2 regions of the Streptomyces sp. NPDC107454 genome follow, and region 2 is predicted to be linked to the other one. Evidence: predicted binding sites of a transcription regulator. Region 2 holds the regulator's gene; the other holds the start of a gene.

Region 1 (6,068 bases), on a different contig from region 2:
GCGTCCGCCGCGCCGCGCCGGGTCCACGAAGACCGCGTCGTACGCCTCCGTGCCGACCTCGGTGACATCGGCCTCGCGCACCTCGATCAGGTCGGCGAGCCCGAGCGCCTCGGCGTTCGCGCGCGCCACCGCCACCGTCAGCGGGTCGCGGTCGACGGCGAGGACGCGGATCCCGGCGCGGGCCAGCGCGATCGCGTCGCCGCCGATGCCGGAGCACAGGTCGGCGACCGAGCGCACACCCAGGGACCGCAGCCGCCGCGCGCGATGGGTGGCGACCGCGGTGCGCGTGGACTGCTCGACCCCGTTCGGGGTGAAGTACATCCGCTCCGCGTCCTCGGCGCCGAACTTCGCCGCCGCCCGCTGCCGCAGCCGCGCCTGCCCGAGTGCGGCCGAGACCAGTTCGGCCGGGTGGTCGCGGCGCAGCCGGGTGGCGACGGCCAGCTCCTGGGCCGGTTCGGTGCCGCGCACCTCGTCGAGCAGGGCGTGGCCCTCGGGGGTGAGGAGAGAGGCGAAGGAGACGTCGTTCACCGGCCCATTGTCGGTCAGCGCGGGTGGGTGTGGGCCAGTCGGTGGACGGTGCGCCCCCGGTCGCGGTGTCGGAGCCCTGGACGGGCGGTGGCCTGCGAGGATCCGACACCATGCGATCAGTACGACAAAAGTACAAAAACAATGCAAAGAGGGCGCGCGTCTGGGGCGGAGTGGCCGTCCTCGCCGTCGCCGCCCTCGCGTCCGGTTGCGCCGACGACGACACCAACGGCGCCCGTCCCGTCGAGGGACCCGAGCAGGCGCTGCACGCGCCCCCGGCCCGCGCCCTCGACTCCTACGCCGCCAGACTCCGCGCGCAGCAGGCCGCCCGGGCCGTCGCGGCCAAGCACTGGGGGCTCACGAAGGTCCCGCTCGCCGCACCGCCGGCCCCGGCGAGGAAGCCGGTCATCGGACCCCGCGACGGCTTCGAGGTCACCGATCAGGAAGAGCTCGGCCTGCCGCCGGTCTTCACGACCGTCCCCACCAAGGACAAGGTCGTCTTCCTCACCATCGACGACGGCTCCGAGAAGGACCCGGCGTTCCTCAGGATGATGAGCGACCTGAAGATCCCCTACACCGCCTTCCTGAGCAACTACCTGGTCAAGGACGACTACGGGTACTTCCGGAAGATGCGCGACCGGGGTGTCACCCTCAACAACCACACCCTCACCCACCCCTACCTGCCGGGGCTGTCGTACGAGGAGCAGCGGCACGAGATCTGCGGCATGCAGGACATCATGGAGAAGCAGTTCGGCAAGCGTCCGAAGGTCTTCAGGCCGCCCTACGGCAACTACAACCGGGACACCCTGCGTGCCGCCAAGTCCTGCGGCATCAAGTACGCGCCCATCTGGGACGAGGAGGTCTTCGTCGACCACTGGGAGTACCGCGACTGGGACCGCGACCTGCACCCCGGCGACATCGTCCTCACCCACTTCCGCGGCAGGGAGGACTGGGACGGCACCATGCCCGACATGATCCGCCGCTTCCTGAAGCTGGTCACCGACAAGGGGTACGCGGTGGCACGGCTGGAGGACTACCTGTGAGAACGCGGGCGCTGGTCGCGGGGGCGCTCACCGCGGCGCTCCTGACCGGCTGCACCGGCTGTGCCCAGTCCGTCGACCCGATCGAACGGCTGGGCAAGAAGGCCGCACAGGAGGTGCGCAGGTCCCGGCCGAACGGGCCGACCCCGTCGACGTACCGGCACTGGGGGCTGCCCACCCCGCTCGCCGCCGCCCCGCGGCGGCCCGCCCGGCCCGCCCTCCGCGGCGCGGCGCCGGGGCTGGCCCCCGTCGTGGACCGCGTACCCACCCGCGACAAGGTGGTCTTCCTGACGTACGACGACGGTGCCGAGCGCGATCCGCGGTTCGTCGACATGGTCCGTGAACTGCGGCTGCCCGTCAGCATGTTCCTCACGGACAGTGTCGTCGGGCCGGGGTACGGGCACTTCGCCCAGCTGCGGACGGTCGGCGCGAGCGTGCAGAACCACACCCTCCACCACGCCTCACTGCGCGGACTGCCGTACGCGGGGCAACGGGCCGAGATCTGCGGCCAGCAGGAGAAGCTCAAGGCCCGCTTCGGCGTCCGCCCCCGGCTCTTCCGTCCGCCCTACGGCACCTACGACACCACCACGCTGCGCGCCGCCGCCGACTGCGGGGTCGCGGCCGTCGTCCTCGGCCGGGAGCCCGACGCCCGCCGCCTGCGACGGGGTGACATCCTCTCCGGCTTCGAGGAGCCCAACCTCACGGAGGCGACGGTCAGACTCCTGCGACGCATCCAGGCGGAGGGCCTCACACCGGCGCGCCTGGAGAACTACCTCTGAACCTCTCGGGCCGGTGTCCATCAGCCCGTCCGGCGTTCGAGGACGAGGCCGTTCAGGCCCCGGGCGGGGGTCCGGGGGCGGCCGGCCCCGGGCGCGCCGACACGCACGCCGGGTGCCCAAAACCCCGCGCCACGCCGCACGCTTTGGCACTCCGCTTGACCGAGTGCTAATCGCGGTCATAGTCTCGGCCCTGGCACTCCCCCCTGGAGAGTGCCAATAGCGACGGGCAGGTCCGGCACCCGCGACGACGGATCCACCTGGTCGCCACCTCAGACAGTTAACCCCGTGAGATCTCCGAAGGGGGAGGTCGGATCGTGACGACCACCAGCTCCAAGGTTGCCATCAAGCCGCTCGAGGACCGTGTTGTGGTCCAGCCGCTGGACGCCGAGCAGACCACGGCTTCCGGCCTGGTCATCCCGGACACCGCGAAGGAGAAGCCCCAGGAGGGCGTCGTCCTCGCCGTGGGCCCGGGCCGCTTCGAGAACGGCGAGCGCCTGCCGCTCGACGTCAGCACCGGCGACATCGTGCTGTACAGCAAGTACGGCGGCACCGAGGTGAAGTACAACGGCGAGGAGTACCTCGTCCTCTCGGCTCGCGACGTGCTCGCGATCATCGAGAAGTAGTTCACCGAGCTTCACCGTTCCACCCAGTTTTGCAGTGAACTGCGCCCCTGGCCCCCGCGACCATAACCAGCCGGGCGTCGGGGGCGCGGTTCGTTCACCCCAGTTTTCCGAGAGGGCTGAATCGCTCCCATGGCGAAGATCCTGAAGTTCGACGAGGACGCCCGTCGCGCCCTCGAGCGCGGCGTCAACAAGCTTGCCGACACGGTCAAGGTGACGATCGGCCCCAAGGGCCGCAACGTCGTCATCGACAAGAAGTTCGGCGCACCCACCATCACCAACGACGGTGTCACCATCGCCCGCGAGGTCGAGCTCGACGACCCGTACGAGAACCTCGGCGCCCAGCTGGTGAAGGAGGTGGCGACCAAGACCAACGACATCGCGGGTGACGGTACGACCACCGCCACCGTGCTGGCCCAGGCGCTCGTCCGCGAGGGCCTGAAGAACGTCGCCGCGGGTGCCTCCCCGGCGCTGCTGAAGAAGGGCATCGACGCGGCCGTCAAGGCGGTCTCGGACGAGCTCCTCGCCACCGCGCGCCCGATCGACGAGAAGTCCGACATCGCCGCCGTCGCCGCGCTGTCCGCCCAGGACCCGCAGGTCGGCGAGCTCATCGCCGAGGCGATGGACAAGGTCGGCAAGGACGGTGTCATCACCGTCGAGGAGTCCAACACCTTCGGCCTGGAGCTCGACTTCACCGAGGGCATGGCCTTCGACAAGGGCTACCTGTCGCCGTACATGGTGTCCGACCAGGAGCGTATGGAGGCCGTCCTCGACGACCCGTACATCCTCATCCACCAGGGCAAGATCAGCTCCATCCAGGACCTGCTGCCGCTGCTGGAGAAGGTCATCCAGTCCAACGCCTCCCGGCCGCTGCTGATCATCGCCGAGGACGTCGAGGGCGAGGCCCTGTCGACCCTGGTCGTGAACAAGATCCGCGGCACGTTCAACGCCGTCGCCGTGAAGGCTCCCGGCTTCGGTGACCGCCGCAAGGCCATGCTCGGCGACATCGCCACCCTCACCGGTGGTCAGGTCATCGCCGAGGAGGTCGGCCTCAAGCTCGACCAGGTCGGTCTGGACGTGCTGGGCACCGCCCGCCGCGTGACCGTCACCAAGGACGACACCACCATCGTCGACGGTGGCGGCAACTCCGAGGAGGTCGTCGGCCGGGTCAACCAGATCAAGGCCGAAATCGAGAACACCGACTCCGACTGGGACCGCGAGAAGCTCCAGGAGCGCCTCGCGAAGCTGGCCGGCGGCGTGTGCGTGATCAAGGTCGGCGCCGCCACCGAGGTCGAGCTCAAGGAGAAGAAGCACCGTCTGGAGGACGCCATCTCCGCGACCCGCGCCGCGGTCGAGGAGGGCATCGTCTCCGGTGGTGGCTCCGCGCTCGTCCACGCCGTGAAGATCCTCGAGGGCAACCTCGACAAGACCGGCGACGAGGCCACGGGTGTCGCGGTCGTCCGCCGCGCCGCCGTCGAGCCGCTGCGCTGGATCGCCGAGAACGCCGGCCTGGAGGGTTACGTCATCACCTCCAAGGTCGCCGAGCTCGACAAGGGCCAGGGCTTCAACGCGGCCACCGGCGAGTACGGCGACCTGGTCAAGTCCGGTGTCATCGACCCGGTCAAGGTCACCCGCTCCGCCCTGGAGAACGCCGCCTCCATCGCCTCCCTGCTCCTCACGACCGAGACCCTGGTCGTCGAGAAGCCGGCCGAGGAGGAGGCCGACGCCGGTCACGGCCACGGCCACGGGCACTCCCACTGAGTCTCGTACTCCCGAAGAAGCCCCCGTTCCACACGGAACGGGGGCTTCTCCCGTACCCGGCACTACCGACTACCGACTGTTCGACGGCCGACGGCCGACTACCGCGCCACCGGCCACCGCACTACTGCTCCAGCGCGTCCAGCGCCCCCAGCTGAGCCAACAGCCCCAGCCGGTCGTACTGCCACCAGCCCTCGGCGATCTTCCCGTCCTCCTGACAGCGGAAGACGGTCGTGCCGGTCATGGTGACCTGCTTCCCGGTCGCCGGGATCCCCATGAAGTCGCCTTTGTGGGTGCCGTTCCAGGCCCACCGGGTGCAGACCCGGTCGCCCTGGGTGAGCTGGTCCTCGACGATGAACGTGAAGTCGAAACCGCCGCGCCACATCTCGATCTCGCGCCGCATCGCGTCGAGGCCGATGGTGTCCTGCTCGTTGGCGGGATCGTGGTCGTGGTAGCTCTCCACCATCAGACCGTTGAGCGGCGGCAGTTCACCCAGGCCGGCCAACGTCTCGAAGAACCTGCGGATGTTGGCCGCGAACAACTGCTCGTCCCGCACCACGTCCAGGTCGGTGAACGTCGGCAGCCCGTCGCAGAGCGCCACCATCTCCTGGAAGACCCTGTCGGTCTCGGGGAGGTTCGAGTTCCGCATCGCCTCCTCGAACGAGGGGAACTCCACGATCTCTATGAAGTGGGTCGCGTCCGAGCGGTCCTTGCCGATCACACTGTGCGTCGCGGTCCGCTTGCCCCTGGTCTTCTCGACCCATGTGTCCATCAGCTGGTTCATCTCGTCGAACCGGCTGGTCCTGCAATCGATGAGCTGTACGAATGTCATGGCGTCGCCTCCGGCCCCCTGGGTCCGGCTGAACACCCTCAGTTTCCCACCGGAGGGACGACACCACCCACTGCGCGGTGGCCCCTACTGGGGGCCGTACTTCCGGCCCGTCTTCGACGTGACCCCGCCCAGCAGCCCTCGCGGCGCCACCTTCACCAGGCCCATCAGCGCCTTGTAGCGGGGGTCGGGGACGGACAGCGACTTGCCGCGGGCCAGGTCCGCGAGCGCCGCCGCGACCAGCTTGTCCGCATCCAGCCACATCCAGTTCGGGATGTTGTCCGTGCCCATCCCGGCCCGCTGGTGGAACTCGGTGCGGACGAAGCCGGGGGCCAGCGCCATCAGCCGTACGCCGGTGCCCGCCAGATCCCGCGCCGCGCCCTGCGTGAACTGCACGACCCACGCCTTGGACGCCCCGTACGTACCCCGCGGCACGAACGCGGCCACCGACGCGACGTTGACGACTCCGCCCCGGCCGCGCTCCCGCATGCCCTCGGTCGCCGCCGACGTCAACCGC
Region 2 (6,068 bases):
CGCCGCGTCCGCGACCTCCGGGAAGCGCACCCGGCGCGACTGCTTGCCGGCCTCCCGGGCCGTGGCCCGCCACTTGGCGAGCGCCTTCAGACCCCGGTCGCCCTTCCACTGCGTGATGCAGCGGGACGCGGCCCAGGGGACGATCGCGTCGACGCCGGTCTCGGTCATCGTCTCCACGGCCACCTCGCCCCGGTCGCCCTTGGGGAGCGCCTGGACGACGGTGATGCGGGGCTCCTCCGCGGGCTCCTCGCCGTAGGAGTCCATCTGGACGATCAGCCGGTCCTTGCCCTCGGTGCCCAGCACCACGCAGTCCGCCCAACGCCCGGCCCCGTCGGTGAGGACGACGTCCTCGCCGGTCCGCAGCCGCTTCACGGAGACGGCGTGGCGCCCCTCCGGGCCGTCGAGCACGTACCGTCCGCCGCTGCCCGCCTCGAAGTGCTCGACCACGAACACCGGTGCCGTCATCGGACCTCACCCCCCGCTTCCCCGGCGGCCGACAACGCTGTCCTGGCCGCCTCGAGCTCCGCGCTCAGCACCTCCACCAGCTGCCCGGCGGGCAGCTCGCGCGCCATACGGTGCCCCTGCCCCGCCCACAGCGCCATGCCCTGCGCGTCGCCCGCCTTGGCGGCCGCCTTGCGCAGCGGGGAGGTGAGGTGGTGGACCTCGGGGTACGCGGCGGGCGCGTACGGGCCGTGCTCGCGCAGGAAACGGTTCACCAGGCCGCGCGCCGGCCGCCCGGAGAACGCGCGCGTCAGCTCCGTCCGTACGAACAGCGGGTTGGTCAGCGCCTGCTTGTGCACGGCGTTGGCGCCGGACTCCGGGGTGGCGAGGAACGCGGTGCCGAGCTGCGCCGCGTTCGCGCCCGCGGCGAGCACCGCGGCGATCTGGCTGCCGCGCATGATGCCGCCGGCGGCGATGACCGGGATGTCCACGGTCTCGCGCACCTGCGCGATCAGCGACAGCAGCCCGATACCCGTGCCGTCCGTCTCCGGGTTGTCGCGGTGGGTGCCCTGGTGGCCGCCCGCCTCCACGCCCTGCACGATGACCGCGTCGGCGCCGGCCCGCTGGACGGCGAGCGCCTCCTCGGCGGTGGTCGCGGTGATCACGGTGAGGGTGCCGGCGCGGCGCAGGGAGTCCAGGACGTCGGTGCTCGGGATGCCGAAGTGGAACGAGACCACCGGCACCGGGTTGTCCAGGAGGACGGCGAGCTTGGCGTCGTAGCCGTCGTCACGGCCGCTGTCCGGTTCACCGAGTTCGGTCTCGTACCAGGAGGACTCGCCCGCGAGCTGGTGGGCGTAGACCTCGACCGCGGCGGGGTCGGCGTACTCGGGCTGCGGCATGAACAGATTGACCCCGAAGGGGCAGCCCGTGAGCCCGCGCAACTGCTTGATCTCCTGGTACATGCCGTCGGCGGTCTTGTACCCGGCCGCAAGGAACCCGAGCCCGCCGGCCTCGGACACGGCGGCCGCGAGATCCGGGACGGAGACGCCGCCCGCCATGGGGGCCTGCACGATCGGATGGGGGAAGAGATCGGTCAGTGCGGTGGACATGACGGCATGTTGTCACGTCCTCCGAACAAGTCCGAATCGGGCCTTCCGCCTGGCATAGGCCACCGGGACGGTCGCTCGAGCGCCTGGGGGCGGAGCCCCCAGGAACACCCGTCAGCGACCGTTGAACGCGTCCTTCAGACGCGAGAACAAGCCCTGCTGCCCGGGCTGGAACTGCCCCGTGGGCCGCTCCTCCCCCCGCAGCTGCGCCAGCTCCCGCAGCAACCGCTCCTGCTCGGGATCGAGCTTCGTGGGCGTGGTCACCTCGACGTGCACGATGAGGTCACCGCGGCCACCGCCCCGCAGATGTGTGACACCCCGCCCGTGCAGCGGAATCGACTGCCCGGACTGCGTGCCCGGACGGATGTCGACCTCCTCGAGACCGTCGAGGGTCTCCAGCGGCACCTTGGTGCCGAGCGAGGCCGCGGTCATCGGAATGGTCACCGTGCAGTGCAGATCGTCCCCGCGCCGCTGGAACGTGGAGTGCGGCAGCTCGTGGATCTCGACGTAGAGGTCACCGGCGGGACCGCCACCAGGCCCGACCTCGCCCTCGCCCGCGAGCTGGATCCGCGTGCCGTTGTCGACGCCGGCGGGGATCTTGACGGTCAGCGTGCGACGCGACCGGACCCGCCCGTCACCGGCGCACTCGGGGCAGGGAGTCGGGACGACGGTCCCGAAGCCCTGACACTGCGGACACGGCCGGGAGGTCATGACCTGCCCGAGGAAGGACCGCGTGACCTGGGACACCTCACCCCGCCCGCGACACATGTCACAGGTCTGGGCCGAGGTACCCGGCGCCGCGCCCTCACCGTTGCAGGTGGCGCAGACGACGGCCGTGTCGACCTGGATGTCCTTCGTCGTGCCGAAGGCCGCCTCGTCCAGCTCGATCTCGAGCCGGATCATGGCGTCCTGGCCACGCCGCGTACGCGAGCGCGGACCGCGCTGCGACGCCGTACCGAAGAAGGCGTCCATGATGTCCGAGAAGTTCCCGAACCCGCCGGCGCCGAAGCCGCCCGCACCGCCGCCGCCCGACTGGGACAGCGGGTCGCCGCCGAGGTCGTAGACCTGCTTCTTCTGCGGGTCCGACAACACCTCGTACGCGGCGTTGATCTCCTTGAACCGCTCCTGCGTCTTCGGATCGGGATTGACGTCCGGGTGCAGCTCGCGTGCGAGCCGCCGGAAGGCCTTCTTGATCTCGTCCTGGGACGCGTCGCGGCGCACGCCGAGTACGGCGTAGTAGTCCGTGGCCACTTACGACTCCGCCAGGATCTGTCCGACGTACCGTGCCACTGCGCGTACCGCTCCCATCGTTCCCGGGTAATCCATGCGGGTCGGGCCGACCACGCCGAGTTTGGCTACTGCCTCGCCGCCCGAACCGTAGCCGACCGAGACCACGGACGTGGAGTTGAGTCCCTCATACGCGTTCTCGTGACCGATTCGCACGGTCATGCTCGAATCCCCGGCCTCACCAAGCAACTTGAGAAGCACGACCTGCTCCTCCAGCGCTTCGAGCACCGGCCGGATGGTGAGAGGGAAGTCATGTCCGAAACGCGTCAGATTGGCGGTCCCGCCGATCATGAGCCGCTCCTCGGTCTCCTCGACGAGCGTCTCCAGAAGAGTGGAGAGCACCGTCGCGACCGTACCTCGGTCCTCCGCCTCGAACGCGTCCGGGAGGTCCTGCACGAGCTGCGGGACGTCCGCGAAGCGCCGGCCCGCGACCCTGCTGTTGAGCCGGGCCCGCAGATCCGCGAGAGACGTTTCTCCGAACGGGGCCGGGCAGTCGATCATGCGCTGCTCGACCCGCCCGGTGTCCGTGATCAGCACGAGCATCACACGGGCAGGGGCGAGGGAGAGCAGCTCCACGTGCCGCACGGTCGATCTCGTCAGCGACGGATACTGCACGACGGCGACCTGCCGGGTCAGCTGCGCGAGCAGCCGCACCGTCCGCCCGACGACGTCGTCCAGGTCGACCGCGCCGTCCAGGAAGTTCTGAATGGCCCGCCGCTCGGGCGCGGTCATCGGCTTGACGCCGGCGAGCTTGTCGACGAAGAGCCGGTAGCCCTTGTCGGTGGGGATCCGCCCGGCGCTGGTGTGCGGCTGGGCGATGTATCCCTCGTCCTCCAGGGCCGCCATGTCGTTGCGGACGGTGGCCGGGGACACTCCCAGCCGGTGCCGCTCGGTCAGCGCCTTGGAACCGACCGCGACGGGCTCGTCGGTGCCGACATAGTCCTGGACGATGGCGCGCAGCACTTCGAGCCTGCGTTCACTGAGCATCGCGCACACCTCCAGTTCTCGGCCCCTCGGCGCCTCGCCTGGCACTCAGCGCGTGCGAGTGCCAGCATTCCCCGGCCCAGTGTACGGCCGGTGGGTACGGCCCCGGCAAGGGCGGCCCCGCGATCTTGTGCAAGGTGCACCGACGTACACCGACGTGTCCCGTGATGTCACACCGTCCCTGCCCGCGATGTCGTACCGTCCACGCCCTCACCGCTAGCGTCGGCGTATGAAGGTGACTTGGGAAGAGGCGGGGTGGGAACAGCTGACACCGCGGGTGGGGCGGCGGCGGCTTCCGGTCTGGGACTGCACGGTCGGACTGGTCGTGGGCGAGGGCGGGGCGCTGATCATCGACTCGGGGTCGAGCCTCGCGGAGGGCGCACGGTTGCGCGGGGAGGCGCAAGCGCTCGCCGGCTGCCGTGTGACCTTCCTCGCGCTCACCCACCCCCACTTCGACCATGTCCTGGGCGCGGCGGCGTTCGCGGGCGCGGAGGTCCTCGCCGCGGGCGGCCTGGCCGAGGTGTACGAGCACGGGCGCGAGGAGCTGTTCGCGGACGCGGTACGGGGCGGGCTGGACGCGCGGGCGGCGGAGGACGCGGCGGACACCCTGGTGCGTCCCCGGCACTACGTGTGGGGCACCTGGCAGCTCGAGCTGGCCGGCGGCGTCGAGGTCCTGCTGGTGCGGACGGGCGAGGGCCACACCGCCCACGACCTCGTGGTCGTGGTGCCGGGCGACCCGACGGTGGTGTTCTGCGGCGACCTGGTCGAGGAGTCCGGCGAGCCCCAGGCGGGCCCCGACGCCGTACCGTCGCGCTGGCCCGGGGCCCTCGACAGGTTGCTCGACCTCGGCGGGGAGGACGCGCTGTACGTGCCGGGGCACGGAGCGGTCGTGGACGCCGGGTTCGTACGGTCCCAGCGGGACGCGCTGGCCGAGCGTTTCGGTGTGCCGGGTTACGGCGTGCCGGGTCTCGCCACGCCGGGTCTCGACGTGTCGGATTCCAGCGTGTCGGATTCCGGCGTGTCGCGTTGAGCGCCGCCGGGCTTCTCCTATCGTCATCCGAATGCGCCAGTACTCTCCGGACCTGACTCCGCCGTGGAAGAAGCCCAAGCCCGTGCCGGAGGTTCCGGCGGAGCCGGGCCTGGTGGTCGAGGAGCCGGGTACCGGTTTCTGCGGTGCGGTGATCCGCTGCGAGGCGGGCACGGTGACGCTGGAGGACCGCTTCGGCAAGCACCGCGTGTTCCCCCTGGAACCGCGCGGCTTCCTCCTGGAGGGCCAGGTGGTCACTCTCACCCGCCCCTCCTCCACCACCACCCGTCCCACCCGCACGGCCTCCGGTTCGGTGGCCGTCCCCGGCGCGCGGGCCCGGGTCGCCCGTGCCGGCCGGATCTACGTGGAGGGCCGCCACGACGCCGAGCTGGTCGAACGGGTCTGGGGCGACGATCTGCGCATCGAGGGCGTCGTGGTCGAGTACCTGGAGGGCGTCGACGACCTGCCCGCGATCGTGGCGGACTTCTCACCCGGCCCCGACGCCCGCCTCGGCGTCCTCGTCGACCACCTGGTGCCCGGCAGCAAGGAGTCCCGCATCGCGGCATCGGTCACGAGCGATCACGCCCTGGTCCTCGGCCACCCCTACATCGACATCTGGGAAGCCGTGAAGCCGTCCTCCGTGGGCATCCGGTCCTGGCCCCGGGTCCCCCACGGCCAGGACTGGAAAACCGGCGTCTGCCGCGCCCTCGGCTGGCCCGACAACACCGGCGCCGCCTGGCAGCACATCCTGTCCCGCGTCCACTCCTACAAGGACCTGCAGCCGGAACTCCTGGGCCGAGTGGAAGAACTCATCGACTTCGTCACAGCCCCGCACTGACAACACGTTCCCTCGCCCCCGCCGCCCCATCCCTGGGGCTCCGCCGACGAGGGAGAGAGAAAGTGCAGGTGAGTGGCCGGAAAGGGGTACGCGGCCGGGTACGGGACAATGGAAGGCATGCCTTCCGCACTCCCCGACGGTGAGCCCGTCCCCGACGACGGGGCGCTGCCCGCGCACGCCCTGGCCGGAGCCGCCGAGCGACCCCTCGGTTTCTACCTCCACGTGCCGTACTGCGCGACCCGCTGCGGCTACTGCGACTTCAACACCTACACGGCGACCGAGCTGCGGGGCACCGGAGGCGTGCTCGCCTCCCGCGACAACTACGCGGACACGCTGATCGACGAGGTCCGGCTCGCCCGCAAGGTCCTCGGCGACGACCCGCGCC

The links. The regulator HrcA, encoded in region 2, represses chaperone genes, less so after heat shock. The targets are predictions, from matches to a motif close to TTNGCACTCNGNNNNNCNGAGTGCNAA.
Region 1: the regulator HrcA is predicted to act here: its motif matches at 2,488-2,514, upstream of groES (co-chaperone GroES).

What each region holds. Positions count from the first base shown of each region.
Region 1 covers NZ_JBVJPA010000006.1:319,723-325,790, forward strand. Annotated here, with positions in the region: gene ACZ69M_RS17195 (THUMP-like domain-containing protein) at 1-528, opposite strand, end outside; gene ACZ69M_RS17200 (polysaccharide deacetylase family protein) at 639-1,568, shown strand; gene ACZ69M_RS17205 (polysaccharide deacetylase family protein) at 1,565-2,344, shown strand; gene groES (co-chaperone GroES) at 2,659-2,967, shown strand; gene groL (chaperonin GroEL) at 3,097-4,725, shown strand; gene ACZ69M_RS17220 (ester cyclase) at 4,847-5,554, opposite strand; gene ACZ69M_RS17225 (SDR family NAD(P)-dependent oxidoreductase) at 5,639-6,068, opposite strand, start outside.
Region 2 covers NZ_JBVJPA010000001.1:393,602-399,669, reverse strand. Annotated here, with positions in the region: gene ACZ69M_RS01700 (16S rRNA (uracil(1498)-N(3))-methyltransferase) at 1-465, opposite strand, end outside; gene ACZ69M_RS01695 (nitronate monooxygenase) at 462-1,550, opposite strand; gene dnaJ (molecular chaperone DnaJ) at 1,662-2,798, opposite strand; gene hrcA (heat-inducible transcriptional repressor HrcA) at 2,799-3,821, opposite strand; gene ACZ69M_RS01680 (MBL fold metallo-hydrolase) at 4,048-4,848, shown strand; gene ACZ69M_RS01675 (DUF3097 domain-containing protein) at 4,880-5,683, shown strand; gene hemW (radical SAM family heme chaperone HemW) at 5,801-6,068, shown strand, end outside.